Regions from separate parts of the Sulfitobacter sp. SBS6 genome, predicted to be linked through region 3. Evidence: riboswitches for the same ligand, from Rfam matches in the RefSeq annotation. Region 3 holds a riboswitch; each other region holds the start of a gene.
The links. Region 3 has a riboswitch for cobalamin ahead of bluB (5,6-dimethylbenzimidazole synthase). Riboswitches for the same ligand answer to the same signal wherever they lie in the genome.
Positions count from the first base shown of each region.

Region 1: another riboswitch for cobalamin. It lies ahead of ACNQ62_RS12750 (DUF1636 family protein); the one in region 3 lies ahead of bluB (5,6-dimethylbenzimidazole synthase).
Region 2: another riboswitch for cobalamin. It lies ahead of ACNQ62_RS12815 (energy-coupling factor ABC transporter permease); the one in region 3 lies ahead of bluB (5,6-dimethylbenzimidazole synthase).

Region 1 is NZ_JBLWBA010000006.1:756,404-762,315, reverse strand. It holds gene cobN (cobaltochelatase subunit CobN) at 1-893, opposite strand, end outside; gene cobW (cobalamin biosynthesis protein CobW) at 900-1,934, opposite strand; gene ACNQ62_RS12750 (DUF1636 family protein) at 1,931-2,311, opposite strand; cobalamin riboswitch at 2,405-2,623, opposite strand; gene ACNQ62_RS12745 (cobyric acid synthase) at 2,791-4,251, shown strand; gene ACNQ62_RS12740 (biotin transporter BioY) at 4,347-4,892, shown strand; gene ACNQ62_RS12735 (mannose-1-phosphate guanylyltransferase/mannose-6-phosphate isomerase) at 4,968-5,912, opposite strand, start outside.
Region 2 is NZ_JBLWBA010000006.1:770,808-776,719, forward strand. It holds gene cobM (precorrin-4 C(11)-methyltransferase) at 1-156, shown strand, start outside; gene ACNQ62_RS12805 (cobyrinate a,c-diamide synthase) at 153-1,478, shown strand; gene cobA (uroporphyrinogen-III C-methyltransferase) at 1,475-2,191, shown strand; cobalamin riboswitch at 2,218-2,434, shown strand; gene ACNQ62_RS12815 (energy-coupling factor ABC transporter permease) at 2,506-3,189, shown strand; gene cobF (precorrin-6A synthase (deacetylating)) at 3,251-4,003, shown strand; gene cueR (Cu(I)-responsive transcriptional regulator) at 4,013-4,399, opposite strand; gene ACNQ62_RS12830 (heavy metal translocating P-type ATPase) at 4,420-5,912, opposite strand, start outside.
Region 3 is NZ_JBLWBA010000005.1:1,128,630-1,134,541, reverse strand. It holds gene ACNQ62_RS08835 (BCCT family transporter) at 1-617, opposite strand, end outside; gene ACNQ62_RS08830 (hypothetical protein) at 984-1,745, shown strand; cobalamin riboswitch at 1,782-1,960, shown strand; gene bluB (5,6-dimethylbenzimidazole synthase) at 2,010-2,690, shown strand; gene ACNQ62_RS08820 (hypothetical protein) at 2,929-3,927, shown strand; tRNA gene ACNQ62_RS08815 (tRNA-Thr) at 4,116-4,190, opposite strand; gene ACNQ62_RS08810 (hypothetical protein) at 4,275-4,475, shown strand; gene murA (UDP-N-acetylglucosamine 1-carboxyvinyltransferase) at 4,479-5,750, shown strand; gene ACNQ62_RS08800 (DUF2948 family protein) at 5,747-5,912, shown strand, end outside.

The DNA.
Region 1 (5,912 bases), on a different contig from region 3:
GATCCGGCCCAATCGCGCCGACGCGCGGTCGATAAGGCGACCTGCACCACGGGGCAATCCGATGCGCCCAGAACAGATGGTTCATCCGGCCCGCGCTGGGCGGAGAAAGCGGTGGCGTTCACGATCACCGCCGGATCAAGCCGGGCGATCTGCTGCGCGATCCACGGCGCGGTGTCTCCCTTGAGGCTGGGCGCGAAGAGCCCCACGGCGTCAAAGCCACGCGCGTCGAGCGCGGTGATCAGCGCATCCACAGGATCGGTATCGGCAGCCGTCAGATAGGACCGGTAGAAGGTCACAATCGCGCGCGGCTTGTCAGATGGTTCCGGCGCGGGGATCACGCCAGTGTGGGGGCGGTAGAACCCCGCTTCCGGCACGGTCTTGGCCCCTTTGGCTGGCCCCGCGTAAAGACCTGCGGCCAGCGACAGCTGCGCCAGTGCCGCCTGCGCAGCCACCGCCCCGCCCGTATCGCACAGATGTTGCAAGCGTCTTAACGTCGAATGCGGCAGCGTCGACAGCGCGTCGAGCCGTGGGTCGGGTTGGCCGTCCGCAGGCAGCACCGCCAGTGCGATCTGCTGTTTGCGCGCCATATCCTGCAAGGTCGCAAGCCCGTAAGGCCAATAGCTTTCGCCCCCGATCAGCCGCACCAATACCGCTTTGGCCCCCGCAAGGGTCTGTTCGGCATAGGTATCGACCGACAACGGATGTTTCAGCGCGACCAGATTGGCCAGCCGCAACGACGGCAAGCCCCCTTCCGCACGATGCCAGCCTGCCGCGAAAGCCCCCAGATCACTGTCCGAAAAGGACAGCACCACCAGATCCGCCGGCGTCTGCCCCAGGTCTTGGGGCAGATCGCTTTGGTCCAGTCCGTGGCTTTCGCGAAAGACGACATGCATGGCGGCTTAGCCCTCCAGCACCGCGCGGATCGCGGCTTCGTTCACGTGATCATGCTCTGCGATCACAACCAGCTGGCTGCGGCGCGGCATGTCCCCCCAAGGGCGGTCGAACTGGCTGCGCACGCGTTCGCCCACGGCCTGCACAAGCAGACGCATCGGTTTGTCCTGAACAGCGATATAGCCTTTGACGCGCAGGATTTTCTGCTCGCGCGCCAAGCGCAACACGGCGGCCTCAAGCGTGGCGACATCGGCGACTTCGCCCATGTCGATCACAACGCTTTCAAAGTCGTCATGTTCGTGATCGTCATGCCCGTCGTGGTGGCTGGGGCGCGCGTCGATGTCATCTTCGGCGGCAGCTTCCAGACCCAGTACAACGCGCGGGTCGATCACGCCTTCGGTCATCGGAATGATCGGCAGCTTGCGCGGCGCATGCGCCTCGATCACCTTGCGCGCAGCCTCGACGCCGTCGGGGCCCGCCAGATCGGCCTTGGACAGCAGCACGATGTCGGCGCAGGCGATCTGGTCCTCAAAGACTTCGGACAAAGGCGTTTCGTGGTCCAGACTGTCATCGGCATCGCGCTGCGCGGCCACGGCCTCCAGATCGGGGGCGAACTGCCCGCTGACCACGGCTTCGGCATCGGCAAGCGTAATCACGCCGTCCACGGTGATGCGCGACCGGATCGCTGGCCAGTCAAACGCCTTGAGCAAGGGTTTGGGCAGCGCCAGCCCCGACGTCTCGATCAGGATATGATCAGGCGTTTCAGGCAGGGCCATCAGCGCTTCGATGGTGGGGATAAAGTCATCGGCCACGGTGCAGCAGATACAGCCGTTTGCCAGCTCGACGATGTTCTCGGCGGGGCAATTGTCAATCGCGCAGGATTTCAGGATGTCGCCATCCACACCGGCGGTGCCGAATTCATTGACCAGCACGGCCAGACGCTTGGAGCCCGCGTTCTCCATCAGGTGACGGATAAAGGTGGTTTTGCCAGCGCCCAGAAAGCCGGTGATCACGGTAACGGGAATTTTGGTAAGGTTGGTCATTCGGTAGGCTCCTGTGGGGGAATGCGGGCGATGGATTGTTTGCGGAAGACCACGGGGCGTTCGCGCCAGGGCACCACGCCATCAGAGGTCTGGCCATAGGCAGTGACGCCCTTCACGATATCGGACAAATGCGCGTCCGTGTCGAGATCGCCGTACACATAAGTCCAGCGCGACGGGCCACCCGACAGGACCATCGAACAGCCCCGCGAACAGGCCGACAGACATTCGGCTCCGCGCAGGTGCACACCGTCGGGCAGATGCCCCGACAGCGCGTCAAACAGCTGTTGCCCAGGGCGCGGCGCGTCCTCGGCGGTGATCTGACCTGCGCGACAGGTGGTGCAGATGGTGACGGTGACCGGTTGATCCGTGGTGGTCATATCTTGCCTCATACGTCGATGGGCCAAGGGGGATCGCCAGCAGCGAACGACATGCGAACAGCGTTCTAGGCCAGTCGCGAAACACCCCGTTCGCCCGTTACAAACTATGCTGGCAGGTCTCCCGGCTTGCGGATCTAAGGCAGCTTGCCTTGCGAACCTTCACCTTCCCAGCCTGCGGGCCAGTGGTTGAAAGCTCTCTCCGGTCACGGTCGCGGGGGCGGCTGCGCTTGGCGCTGACCCAAGGCTGGATCAATGCGTATCGCGTTCCCTCTTCGCCTGTCTGGGACAGGAACCAACATACGCCCTGCATTGGTCATTTGCCCGCCCCTGTCAAGCTGCGCCTGTCATAACGCAGGGGCCAAACCCGCTTTGCGCCGATTTTCCCGCGGGCGACCAATGCGCAGGGGGCACCCGCGGATGCTTGACGGGATCACCGCAGGCTGACACCAAGGGCTGCACAAAAAACACGAGGTCCCGCCATGCCCACCCGCGCCATCATGATCCAGGGCACCGGATCGAATGTGGGGAAATCCATGCTGGTGGCGGGCCTGTGCCGCGCGGCCACGCGTCGGGGGCTTTCCGTCGCACCGTTCAAGCCGCAGAACATGTCGAACAACGCCGCCGTCACCGAGGACGGCGGAGAGATCGGCCGCGCCCAAGCTCTGCAAGCGATTGCCTGCGGGCGGCCCCTGTCGGTGCATATGAACCCCATCCTGCTGAAGCCCGAAACCGACAGCGGGTCGCAGGTGATCGTGCAGGGGCAGCGCCATAGCACCCTGCAAGCGCGTGACTTCAGCAAGGCCCGCGCAGGGCTGATGACCCCCGTGCTTCAAAGCTTCGGAATCCTCGGGCAAAGCGCCGATCTGATCATCGTCGAAGGCGCCGGCAGCCCGGCAGAGGTGAACCTGCGCCAGAACGACCTTGCCAATATGGGCTTTGCTCGCGCCGCAGGTGTACCCGTTGTATTGGCCGGAGACATCAACCGTGGTGGCGTCATCGCCCAGATCGTCGGCACCCAAGTGGTGATGGACCCGCAGGACGCGGCGATGATCACCGGCTTTCTGGTCAACAAGTTCCGCGGCGATGTCAGCCTTTTTGACGACGGCTACCGCGAGATTGAACGCCGCACCGGCTGGACGGGGTTCGGCACATTGCCGTGGTTTGCCAACGCGCACCTGCTGCCCGCCGAAGACGCGGTGGACCTGTCGCGCGCGCCCTCTGACGGGGGGTTCCACATCGTCTGCCCCATGCTCTCGCGCATCTCGAACTTCGACGACCTCGACCCGCTGGCGGCAGAGCCCTCGGTGCGGCTGACCATGGTCCCTCCCGGCACGCCGTTGCCCGCCGACGCCGATCTGGTGATCCTGCCGGGCACGAAATCCACCCGCGGCGATCTGGCTTTCCTGCGCGCCCAAGGCTGGGACATCGACCTTTATGCCCATGTGCGGCGCGGCGGCGCGGTGCTGGGAATCTGCGGCGGCTACCAGATGCTGGGCCGGTTTATCGAGGATCCGCAGGGCTTCGAGGGACCTGCGGGCCGCGAAGAGGGGCTGGGCCTGCTGGATGTCGAAACCCGTATGGCCCCGGATAAGACCCTGACCCGCGTCACCGCCGACCATGCCGCAACGGGCACGCAGATCGACGGCTATGAAATCCACATCGGACAGACGGTGGGGGCCGATTGCGCCACGCCCTTTGCGCATATCAACGGCATCCCCGACGGGGCAGGGTCGCGCGATGGCAAGATCACCGGCACCTATCTGCACGGGCTCTTTACCAACGACAGTTTCCGCAGTGCCTGGTTGGCGCAACTGGGGCTGAGGGCCGGGCCGACCTCCTACAGTCAGACCGTGGAAGATACGCTCGACGCGCTGGCCGACCATATGGAAACCCATCTGGACGTGTCCGCCCTGCTGGCCTGTGCCGCACCGGTTGCATAACACCCGCGCTGACCTTTGGTCACGATCACGACGCTTGCTTAATTTTGTGATCGCGGGGATACATGCCGTCAAATTTACGCAAAGGACCCTTTGTTATGGAACGTAACCTGACCCTCGTTGCGCTGTTCGCTGCCCTGATTGCAGCACTTGCGTTGATCCCGAAATTCTCGCTTGGCTTCGGCGTGCCAATCACGGCGCAAAGCTTGGGCATCATGCTTTGCGGGACCGTGCTGGGGGCCAAACGCGGCGCGCTGGCCGTGCTGCTCTTCTTGCTGCTGGTCGCTTTGGGGCTGCCGCTTCTGGCCGGTGGCAACGGTGGGCTGGGTGCCTTCATGCTGCCGTCCTCGGGCTTCCTGATCGGCTTCCCCGTGGCGGCTTTCGTCACCGGCCTGATCGTCGAAAAATGGTACGGGCCCTCGCTGACCATCGTTGCGGCGGTTGCTTCGGTCATCGGCGGGATCGTCGTGCTTTATATCTTCGGGATCATCGGCCTGTCGATCGCGCTGGATAAATCGCTGCTGGAATCCGCCGCGCTGGTGACCGTGTTCATTCCCGGCGACCTGATCAAAGCAGTGCTTGCAGGGTTTATCACCAGCGGTCTGGCCAAAGCGCGCCCCGCCAGCGTCCTGTCGCGCAGCTGATCCGACGCAAAGCCTGAAACAGCGAAAGCGCCCCTAGAGGGGGGCGCTTTTTTCGTTGCCAAGGCAGACGAAGCCTTACCCCCGCGCATAGACATCCTCGTAGCGGATAATATCATCTTCGCCAAAATAGCTGCCGGTCTGCACCTCGATCAGAACCATGGGCAGTTTTCCTGGGTTCTCCATCCGGTGCACGGACCCGAGCGGGATGTAGACTGACTGGTTCTCGCTGATCAGTTTCACGGTGTCGTCCACAGTTACTTTCGCGGTGCCTTCGACCACGATCCAATGTTCCGACCGGTGGTGATGGCTTTGCAAGCTCAGGGCTGCACCGGGGTTCACCACGATGCGTTTCACCTGAAACCGCCCGCCGATCACAAGGCTTTCATACCAGCCCCACGGGCGGTAATCGCGCGGCAGTTGGACCGCTTGGCTGGCATCCCGTTGCTTAAGCGCATCAACCGCTTCCTTCACCCGCTGCGCTTGCGATTTATCCGCCACCAGCACCGCGTCCCCCATGGCGACGGCGATGATATTGTCCAGCCCGATGCCGACCAGCTGCAACCCGTCGGTTTCCGATCGCAGCAGCGTGCCCGCACAGTCAATCGCGGTGGCATTGTCCGAACAGACATTCCCCGCCGCGTCAGGCCCGCTTTCCAGCCAGACCGCATCCCAACCGCCCAGATCGGACCATCCGGCGGCGAACGGCATCACCGCGAGGTTATCCGCCTTCTCCATGATAGCATAATCGATAGAGATATCATCGGCTTGCCCCCAAGCCTCGGGTGCGAGACGGGTCAGCCCCAGATCAGAGGTCGCCCCGTCAAGCGATGCGCGCACCGCGCGAAGCATCTCGGGCGCGTGGGTCTGATAGGCCGCAATTATCGTCTGCGCGGTGAACAGGAAGATCCCGGCATTCCACAGAAAATTCCCCGCCTGCAACATCCCCTGCGCCTGTGCGCGATCCGGCTTTTCGACAAAGCGCGCAAGGGGTTGCGGGGTTTGAGCGCTCGCATTCGCCCC
Region 2 (5,912 bases), on a different contig from region 3:
GCCACCGACGGCGAACGCGGGCGCACGGCGTTGATCCTTGTCGGCCGCGCGCTGACGGCAGAGGAGTTCCGCGAAAGCTGTCTGTACGCTGGCGATTACGACCGCCGTTTCCGCCCCGTCGGCACAGAGCCGCGCTTTCCCGAGGGAACAGAATGATGGAGACTACGCAACTGCCCAAGGGCCTGATGATCTCGGCCCCCGCGTCGGGCACGGGCAAGACCACCTTGATGCTGGGCCTGCTCAACGCGCTCAGCCGTCGCGGCGTCGACGTGCGCCCGTTCAAGAGCGGGCCGGATTACATCGACCCCGGCTTTCACCGCGCGGCTTCCGGGCGGTCGTCCTATAATATCGATAGCTGGGCCATGGGGGCGGGCGTGTTATGCAACCTGATCGGCACCGCGCATGGCGGCGATCTGGCCCTGATCGAAGGGTCAATGGGGCTGTTCGATGGTGTGGCGCAACCGGGGGAAACCTCGAACGGGGCGAGCGCCGATATCTCTGCTATGACGGGCTGGCCGGTGGTGTTGCTGCTGGATGTATCGGGTCAGGCGCAATCGGCTGCGGCCACCGCCCTTGGGTTCAAGACGATGCGCCCGGATGTGCATGTCGCGGGTGTGGTGCTGAACAAGGTCGCCAGCCCCCGTCACGAGGCCCTGCTGCGTCTGGGGATGGAGCAGGTCGGCATCCCCGTTCTGGGCGCGCTGCCCCGACAGGGATCGGTCACGCTGCCGGAACGCCACTTGGGTCTGGTGCAGGCCGAGGAGCAGCCCGAGCTGATGAAGCTGCTGGATGCGGCAGGTGATTTCATCGCGCAGCATATCGACCTTGATCTGTTCGTCTCTGCCGCCCAAGGGCGCAGTATTCCCGACGGGCCAGATGTGCTGCCCCCGCCCCCCGGTCAACGGATCGCTTTGGCCAAAGACGCCGCGTTTTCGTTCATCTATCCGCATTTGCTGGACCACTGGATCGCCGCGGGTGCGCAGGTGTTGCCCTTCTCGCCGCTGGCGGATGAGGCACCGGACGACAGCGCCGACATCTGCTGGTTGCCCGGCGGCTATCCCGAGCTGCATGCCGGACGCCTTGCCGCTGCCGCGCAGTTCCGCGACAGCCTGCAACAATTCGCCACGACGCGCCCGGTGCATGGGGAATGCGGGGGCTATATGGCGATGGGGGCCGGGTTGGTCGACAAGGAAGGCGTGCGGCATCAGATGGCGGGGCTGCTGGGGCTGGAAACCAGCTATGAGAAGCGCAAGATGCATCTGGGCTACCGGCTTGCCACGCTGAACGAACCCGGCCCCGGCTATGACGCGGGCGCGCGGTTGCGCGGGCATGAATTCCACTATTCTACCATCCTGTCGCAACCAGACACGCCGCTGGCGCGGGTGGTCGATGCCAATGGGGCCGAAGTGCCCGAGACAGGCTCGCGCCGCGGCCATGCGACGGGCACCTTCTTTCACCTGATCGCGGGGGCGTCATGAGCGGTTTTGTCTCTTTCGTCTCCTCCGGTCCGGGTGATCCCGAGCTGCTGACCGTGAAGGCGGTAAAGCGGTTGCAAGAGGCCGAAGTCGTGCTGTTCGACGATCTGTCGGCGGGTCCGATCCTTGAACATGTCTCGCCCGAGGCGGATCTGATCGGGGTGGGCAAACGCGCCGGACGGCTGTCTCCGAAGCAGGATCACGTGAGCCGCCTGCTGGTCGAACACGCATTGACCGGCGCGCGGGTGGTGCGGCTCAAAAGCGGGGACGCGGGCGTGTTTGGCCGGCTTGAAGAAGAGCTGACCGCGCTGAAAGCGGCAGGCGTCGCCTTCGAGATCATCCCCGGTGTGACGGCGGCGTCTTCGGCGGCGGCGGCGGCGATGATTCCGCTGACCCGGCGGCTGACCGCGCGGCGGGTGCAATTCATCACCGGCCACGGCGAATCGGGGGCCTTGCCCGAAGATCTGAACATGGCGGCGCTGGCCGATCCTACGGCGACCACGGTCGTCTACATGGGACGCCGCACTTTTGCTGGTTTCGCCGCGCGGCTGATCGAGGCGGGCTTGCCCCCCTCGACCCCTGCCCTGCTGGCAGAGGCGGTATCGACCCCCGATCAAAAGCTGAGCCGCCACACGGTTGAAAGCCTTGCCCATCTGCCGCTGGATCCCGCAACGTCAGCGCCTGCGCTGATCCTTTACGGGCCGTTGACCGAATAGATGACTTGACAAAACCGGCCCGAAAATGACCACCTATTCCGGACGGTTCCCCGTGCGCCTTCGGGCAATCGGGGTGAAAAGGGAATACGGTGCGGTGCCAAAGCTAAGGTGCCAAATCCGGAACTGCCCCCGCACCTGTAAGTGAAGAGCAACCCGCATTGCCACTGGGCCAGACCGCCTGGGAAGGCGCGGCACGCATGGACGCACAAAGTCAGGAGACCTGCCGTCATGGGGATGATCCCCGATCCAACTGGCTGCCCCCCGGGGCGGCTTTCACATTATGCCGTCGGGGAAGACGGTAAGGAGACCTGAATATGCATATCGAACCCGAAGTCGTGACCGGCGCCAAGCTGGTCCTGTCCTATGGCACCGCCGCCGGTGCTGCGGCCTATACCGCGAAAACCGCAATGGACTCTGTCCGTGAGAAAGGCGTCGTGCCTTTTGCGGGCGGGGCCATGGTGGCCACCGCGCTGACCTTTGTCTTTTTTCAGGTCTTCCCGCATTTCCCCGTGGGCGTGAGCGAAGTGCACCTGATACTCGGGTCGACCCTGTTCCTGCTGTTCGGCGTGGCCCCTGCGGCTGCGGGTCTTGCGCTTGGTCTGCTGGCGCAGGGCGTGTTCTTTGCCCCCATCGACCTGCCGCAATACACGATGAACGTCACCACGCTGCTGGTGCCTTTGTTCATGGTCTCGGCGCTGGCCAAACGCATCATCGCGCCCAACACCGCCTATGTTGATCTGACCTATGTTCAAGCGCTCAAGCTGTCGACCGCGTTTCAGGCGGGCGTTGTGGGCTGGGTCGCCTTCTGGGCCATCTACGGTCAGGGCTTTGCCGCCAGCAACATCGCCGCTGTGGCCAGCTTTGGCGGGGCCTATATGATGGTCATCCTGATCGAGCCTCTGGTGGATCTGGCCGTGCTCGCCGCCGCGAAAACCCTGCGCGATTTCGCGGGCAGCGCGCTGTTCACCAAACGTCTGACACAGACTGCCGCTGAATAATCCAAGACCCGACGCGGCCCCCTGCTCTGCGGGCCGCGTCACCCCCTGCCGGAGCCTCAAGATGTTTACGCTTTCACTGATCGGCATCGGGTCCGGCAATCCCAAACACCTGACATTACAAGCCATCGACGCGCTGAATGCCTGCGATGTGATCCTGATCCCGTCCAAGGGCGCGGGCAAGGATGATCTGGCTGGCCTGCGGCACGAGATTTGCGCCCAGGTGCTGCGGTCGGACGGGCCTGAAATTCACGAATTCACCCTGCCCAAACGCGACGCCGCCAACCCTGATTATCACGCGGGCGTCCACGATTGGCATGATGCCATTGCACAGGTCTGGCTGGCCGAGATGCAGCGCACCCTGCCCCAAGGCGGCCGTGTCGGTTTCCTCGTCTGGGGGGATCCATCGCTGTATGACAGCACCCTGCGCATTGCGGAGCGGTTGCAAAAGGCCGTCACACTCACCGTCGATGTCGTGCCGGGGATTACCTCGCTTCAGGTACTGACGGCGGGCCATGCGATCCCGCTGAACACCATCGGTAATCCCGTCACGATCACCACCGGTCGGCAGCTGCGCGATCATGGCTGGCCGCAGGGTGTGGATACGATTGCCGTCATGCTGGACGGCACCTGCGCCTTCGAGGTGTTGCGGCAGCACAGCGACATACACATCTGGTGGACCGCCTATGCCGGCATGCCGAACGAGCGTCGCATCGCAGGCCCGCTGGATCAGGTCTGCGACCGCATCATCGCCACACGGGCAGAGGCACGCGCCGCCCATGGCTGGATCATGGATATCTACCTGCTGCGCCGGTAGAAACGCGCACTACAGCTTTTCAAGCCGTTGCAAAATCGGGCAATCGGGGCGGTCATCGCCAGCGCATTCATGCACCAGATGGGTCAAGGTCTGACGAATATCTTGCAGGTCCGCGATCTTGCTTTCGATCTGCGCCAGATGTTGCTGGGCGATGGCACGGACATCGGCGCTGGCGCGATCCTGATCATCCCAAAGCGCCAGCAGGTCGCGGCAATTCTCGATCGTGAAGCCCAAGGCCCGCGCACGGCCCAGAAACGTCAGCTTATGCACGTCGCTGTCGCAAAAGCTGCGATACCCGTTGGTGTCACGCGCGGGCGTGATCAGACCGATGTCTTCGTAGTAGCGGATGGTCTTGGCAGGCAGACCTGCGCTTTTCGACACGTCACCGATGTTCATGGACGTCTCCTTTCGTTGAATTAGGCGGTTGCTGCGGCGGCGATCCACCGCAGGCGCAGGGCGTTGAACAGGACAAAGACGCTCGACAACGCCATGGCGGCGGCGGCAAGCACGGGCGACAGCAGCACGCCGAACAGCGGATAGAGCACACCGGCTGCAACGGGGATCAGCAGCGCGTTATAGCCAAAGGCCCAGAAGAGGTTCTGCCGGATATTGCGCATGGTGTGCTGGCTGATGTGCAGGGCGTTCACCACCCCTTGCAAATCGCCCGACATCAGCACCACGTCGGCCGCTTCGATAGCGACATCCGTTCCGGTACCGATGGCGATACCCACGTCGACCCCCGCCAGCGCGGGCGCATCATTGATCCCGTCCCCGACAAAGGCGACCTTGTGGCCCGCCTGTTGCAGGTCCTCCAGCGCGGCGACCTTGCCGTCGGGCAGCACTTCGGCGACCACGGTATCGATCCCCAAACGGTCGGCAATCGCCTGCGCCGTGGCCTTGTTGTCACCGGTGATCATGGCGATTTTCAGCCCCGCTTCGTGCAGTGCCTCCAACGCTTGGGGCGTCGTTTCCTTGATCGGGTCGGCGACGCCGATCATCGCGACAAGCGCCCCATCCACGGCGGCGAAAAGCGGTGTCTTGCCCTCTGCCCCCCATGCTGCCGACCGCCCCTCTGCCGCGGCGAGAGAGACCCCTTCGGCCTGCATGAAACGGTCCGCCCCGACAAGCACGCGATGCCTTTCGACTTCGGCGCGTACACCGTGGCCGGTTTGCGAGGCAAAAGAGGTTACCGCTGCCAGCGACAGCCCCTGTGTTTCGGCATGGCGCAGGATGGCGCTGGCAATCGGATGCTCTGACTGCGCCTCGACCGACGCAACGAGCCGCAACGCATCGGCCTGCGACCAGCCGTTGAAGACATCCAGATCCGTCACCTCGGGCCGCCCGGCGGTCAGCGTGCCGGTTTTATCAAGCGCGATGGTATCGACCTCGGCCAAGACCTGCAGCGCGTCCCCCTTGCGGAACAGCACGCCCATCTCGGCCCCTCGCCCTGTGCCCACCATGATAGAGGTCGGCGTGGCCAGCCCCATCGCACAGGGGCAGGCGATGATCAGCACCGCGACGCTTGCCACCAGAGCGTGCCCCAAGGACGGCTGCGGCCCGAACGCCAGCCAGACAAGGAAGGTGGCCGCGGCAATCGCCATGACGACGGGCACGAACCACATGGTGATGCGGTTAACCATATCCTGCACCGGCAGCTTGGCGCCTTGGGCGTCCTCGACCATGCGCACGATCTGCGACAGGGTCGTGTCCGCGCCCACATGGGTCGCGCGGTAGACCAGCGCGCCGGTGCCATTCACCGTCCCCCCGACCACACGCGTGTCGGGCAGTTTTTCGACGGGCACGGGTTCGCCGGTGATCATGCTTTCATCGACATAGGAACTGCCACGTGTCACGGTCCCGTCGACCGCGATCTTTTCACCGGGGCGCGCATGGATCAGATCGCCGACGG
Region 3 (5,912 bases):
GCCAGACCAACAACGGCATAGATCGCCCAAGGGTGCAGGCCCCAGTGGTAGATCGTGGCCGCCATACCCAAACGCACCGCTTCGGCCTGATCGCCCGCTGCCGCGCCCAAAGGTGCCCAATCGGTGCGCAGGCCGTCTTCGCCAACAGCTGTGCCACCCATGGAGCTCGAGAAATGCGATAGCGGTTCAGAGACGCCATAGAACATCAGACCGATGCCCATGCCCGCCGCGAACAGCATCGAGAACCATCCAAGGTAGGTATAGTCGGGGCTTGCTTCGGCCCCGCCAAGACGCACACGGCCCAAAGGCGTGACGATCAGGAACAGGCAGAACAGCACAAAAATGTTGCCGGCAGAGATAAAGAACCAGTCAAAGCCCTTTGTCACCGACGAAAACAGCCATGTGAACAGCGCGCCAGACTGTTCGGGCAGCGCGAGTGTATAGAATACAAAGGCAACAATACACACACCCGAGATCGCGAAGACCGGGTTGTGAATGTCGAAGCCGAAGGGCCCCACGCTGCCTTCTTTGTTGTCTTGGCCGATCTCGTAATCCGTGTCGATTACGGCAGCGGCCCCGTCGGGTGTCGGGATACCCGGCGACGTTTCATCTGTCATTAGATGCTCTCCATTTTATGTATTTGCGACTAATCATAGCGCAACTCCGACAAAACGACCACCGCTGCGCGGGAATTAAGTAAATGAATATCATGGCTTAGCCCCCGGATGCGGGCTTGACGCCCCGTTTGCGGGTCGCGGGCTATGCGTTTTTTCCGTGGTTTACCGCGAATCCCCTCTTTGGATTCGGGTGAAACACCGGGGCGGATCCGCGTGCCTCAACGCCCAAGCCCGTCTGAACGGAGGGGGCAACCGCACCGCGGGATAGCGCCCTATCCCAAAAGATATGCCGTCCTATCCGTCCATGGCCCCGACCCACCTGCTTGCGCAAATGAAAGCGCGGGCGTCTGCGGTCACCATGGTCCCATGACAAATTTTTTCATCATGGGGGATGATATGAAAGTTACTTGCACACTACCAATTATCGCAACCGCGGCACTTCTGGCCGCTACCACTGTCAGCGCCGAAGGGTTCAGCCTGTCCGGTGCGCGCTCTGCCATGCAAAGCGACATCTCGTTCAACGTCATGCAATCCGCAGGGCAGGGTCAGATCAAGCTGCGCCATAAGGTCCAGCCCAAAGCGCAGGTCCGGTCCAAAACCGTGAGCAGCCGCAGCCGGTCTTTCCAAGAGCTCAGCGGGGTCAGCACGGCCGCGGACCTCAAAAGCCTCATCGCTTGGGCCGAGGCGGGTCCGAAGGGCTATGACGCCGTGCAATACGGGGCCAAACGGCTGCCGCCACAGCGTCCGACGCAAATGACCATCGGCGAAATCTACCGCTGGATCGACCGCACGCCGGGCCAACCGCATGCCATCGGTCGATACCAGTTCATTCCATCCACGCTGCGCAGTCTGGTGCGGCAGGCGGGGCTAAGCAAGAATGACCGCTTTACCTCGGCGGTTCAGGACGGGCTGGCGGATATCCTTTTGGTCGACGCGGGGTTTAACGCCTTCAAGAAGGGCAAGATCAGCCGCCACCGCTTTATGGAAAACCTCGCACGTATCTGGGCCGGTTTCCCGACCTCTAACGGGCGGTCCTATTATCACGGCTATGCAGGCAACAAGGCCGTCATCTCGTGGAACGAGTTCGACGCCGTGATGAAGAAGATTTTCGCAACCAAACGCGGCTGACCCCCGCGTTAGGGCTTGTTCCGGGCGGACAGCCGTGGCCCAATGGCCGGGTCTGGTGTCCGCCTCGCGGAAGAATCGGGAAGCTGGTGAAACTCCGGCACGTGCCCAACGCTGTAATGGGGATGGTTTGCGCATAGGCCACTGGAATATTCCGGGAAGGCGCGCGGACCAGACGACCCTAAGTCAGAAGACCGGCCAGACAGTACAGCTTGCCCCGCATGGACAGCGGGATTGGCGCTTAAACGTATTGTTGGGGACTGAACAATGCCGATACCCTCTGCGCTGGCACCCGCCGCGCCTTTTTCAGATGCTGAACGCGACGCCGTCTACAAGGCGATCTTTACCCGCCGCGATGTACGCGATCAGTTTTTACCCGATCCACTGGCCGAGGATGTGTTGCACCGCATACTGACCGCCGCGCATCACGCACCGTCCGTCGGGTTGTCACAGCCGTGGAATTTCATCGTCATCCGCGATCAGGCCGCACGCGATCAGGTCTGGCAAGCCTTCAACCGCGCCAACGAGGAAGCCGCCCAGATGTTCGAGGGCGACCGCCAGACAAGCTACAGGTCGCTGAAGCTCGAAGGTATCCGCAAGGCGCCGGTCAATATCTGCGTGACCTGTGACCGCAGCCGTGGCGGCAAGGTCGTGCTGGGGCGCACCCATAATCAAAGCATGGATCTTTACAGCACCGTCTGCGCGATCCAGAACCTCTGGCTTGCCGCCCGCGCCGAGGGCATCGGGATGGGCTGGGTCAGCGTGTTCCGCGATGCCGATCTGCGTGACCTGCTGAATATCCCCGACCGGATAGAGATCGTCGGCTACCTCTGTCTGGGCCACGTGGACGAGCTTTACCAGACGCCCGAACTTGAGGTGAAAGGCTGGAGCAAACGGCTCCCCGTGGACGAGATGATCTTTGATGGTACGTGGCAGGGCGACCCTTAGTCACTGCCCGTCCCGCTCACGTTGCCACCTCCCGCAATGCGAGTATTTTGCGCGGTCAGCGGAACTATGCCGGTTCCCTGACGTTGCCTTTGTGAAGCCAGTGCATCCCGCGTCTGGCACGCAAAGAGGAAGTATTCAAAATGGGCGGTATCATTTATCTCGTTGGTCTTGTGGTCGTGGTTATGGCGGTGCTGTCGCTGGTCGGCTTGGCGTAATCAAACGCCGGGGAGGCATTTACATGAACACGACACTTACTGAAAAAACTGCCGATGGATCCTATGTCGACTGGCCCGCAATTTTCGCGGGCACTGTTGTCGCTGTGGCGATCGGCCTCTTGCTGACCACCTTCGGCGCGGCACTTGGCCTGTCGTCGATCACGCTGGACGGAACTGACAATTCATCGACGCTTGAACTGGTGCTGACCGCGCTGTGGATGGTGATCACGCTCGTCGCCTCCTATCTGGCCGGTGGTTATATCGCGGGCCGCATGCGCCGCCGCGTCGAAAGCGCTACGGATGATGAAGTCACTGCACGTGACGGGATCAACGGTCTGGTTGTTTGGGGCCTCGGCTCTGTGATCTCCGCCGTGATGCTATCAAGCGCGTTGAGCTTTGCAGCCAATACCGCGGGCAATGTTGCTGCGGGTGCAGGCAAAGCGGCTGGTACGGTCGTCGAAGCTGCGGGCTCTGCCGTGGGAGGTGCTGCCTCCGGGCTGGCCGATGCGGCGGGTGCTGCAATCCCGGATGAGGCCAAGAATGATCCGACAGATTACCTGTCGAACCAGCTTTTGCGCCCCAATCAGGTCGACCCGCTTACAGCCGATCCCGAGCAATTGGCAGAGCAGACCGCCAGCATCGTCGCGAATATCTACCGCACGGGTGAGGTGAGCGAGGAAGACCGGACCTATCTTGCCGGCGCTGTTGCCGCACGCACCGATCTGACCCAGGCTCAGGCGAAAGAGCGTGTGGACCAGATCGTGACCCAGGCACAGGAAGCGCGTCAGGAAGTCGAAGACGCTGTAGCCGCTGCCAAGGCCGAGGCTGAACAAGCCGCAGCAGAGGCGAAAGAAGCAGCGGTTGAGGCTGCGCAAACCGCGCGTAACGCCGGTATCCTGACCGCCTTTGTGCTGGCCGCCGCGTCGCTGATTGCCGGTGTGGCATCTGTTGCAGGGTCGGTCCATGGGGGCCGCCACCGCGATCAGGGCCGTCTGTTTGCCGGTCTGACATATCGCGGCTAAATTGCTTCACGTGAAAATCGAAACCCCGGCGGCGCAAGCGGTCGGGGTTTTCTTCTGCCATCGTGATTCGGGATGTTCCGGGGCAGGGGGCGCTGCGACGACTTCAGGCGCAGCCATGGCACATGCAAAAACCGCGACGCTAAATAAATAAGGCATCAGGGCAAAGCGATATGTTTAAAGGGGGGATCTGGTGCTGAAGGGGAGGATTGAACTCCCGACCTCGTCATTACCAATGACGCGCTCTACCACTGAGCTACTCCAGCACTGTGGGCGGGTGATTAGACCCATTCGCAATATGGTGCAAGCGTAATCTGGACCATATCGGTCCGCTGCGCTAGACAATCGACATGTCAAAGGATACCGCCCCACAAAAGCCGCCAAAACCCAATGTATTGCGGGAAGACAGGCTGAAAGCCGCGCTGAAAGCCAATATGGGCCGACGCAAGGCGCAAGCGCGTGCGCGCAGCGACAAAAGCCAAAGCGACGACACGCAAAATAATAACGCGCAGACAGATAACGGGCCGACCGGCCAAACCAAGGAAGGCTGAAGGATGGATTCGATTGTGGTCAAAGGCGGCGGTGCGCTGTCGGGACAAATTCCGATTGCGGGGGCCAAGAACGCCTGTCTGACGCTTATGCCCGCGACCCTGCTGTCCGAAGAGCCGCTGACGCTGACCAACGCGCCGCGCCTGTCCGACATCCGCACCATGACCGAATTGCTGCGGTCCCTGGGGGCGGAGGTGACATCGATGCAGGACGGTCAGGTTCTGGCGATGTCGTGTCATGGCGAGATCAACACGCGCGCCGAATATGACATCGTGCGCAAGATGCGCGCGTCGAACCTTGTGCTGGGGCCGCTGCTGGCCCGCGAAGGGCACGCGCAGGTATCATTGCCGGGCGGCTGCGCGATTGGTGCGCGTCCGATGGATATTCACACCGACGGTCTGGCCCTGATGGGCGCAGAGATCGACTTGCGTGACGGTTATCTGCACGCCAAGGCGCAAGGCGGGGCATTGAAAGGTGCGGTCATCGATTTCCCCTTTGCCTCCGTCGGCGCGACCGAGAACATCATGATGGCTGCGACCTTGGCCAAGGGCACGACGGTGATCAACAACGCCGCACGCGAGCCCGAGATCGTGGATCTCGCGGATTGTTTGCGTGCTATGGGCGCGCAGATTGAAGGCGACGGCACCAGCCGGATCGAGATTCAGGGCGTGGACCGCCTGCATGGGGCGACCCACCGTGTTGTGACCGACCGGATCGAACTGGGCACCTATATGCTCGCCCCGGCGATGTGTGGTGGCGAGGTTGAATTGCTGGGCGGGCGCATCGACCTGCTGTCGGCTTTCTGCGAGAAGCTTGACGCAGCAGGGATCGACGTGACCGAGACGGATAAAGGTCTGAAAGTCGCGCGGCGCAATGGCGTGATCAACGCGGTGAATGTCACGACTGAACCTTTCCCCGGTTTCCCCACCGACCTGCAAGCCCAGATGATGGCGCTGCTGTGTACGGCGGACGGTACCTCGGTGCTGGAAGAGAAAATCTTCGAGAACCGCTTTATGCACGCGCCCGAGCTGATCCGCATGGGGGCCGATATCGAGGTCCACGGCGGCACCGCGACGGTTCACGGCGTCAAAAAGCTGAAAGGTGCGCCGGTGATGGCGACCGATCTGCGCGCGTCGATTTCTCTGATCCTTGCCGGTATGGCCGCCGAAGGCGAAACGCGCGTCAGCCGTGTCTACCATCTGGATCGCGGGTACGAACATGTGGTGGCTAAACTGCGCGGCGTGGGCGCAAATATTGAACGGATCAAAGACCAATGACCGAAGATGCACGTTTCGAAGACGGGCGCGAAGCCCCGCTGAACCTCGGCGCGCTGGATGCCGATGACCTCAAGGTGATCTCCTCGCTGGCGCAGGATGCTGTGTTTCCGGGGTCGGAAATGCGCTGGCTGCAAAAAGAAGGGCGCTTTGCCCTGCTGCTGA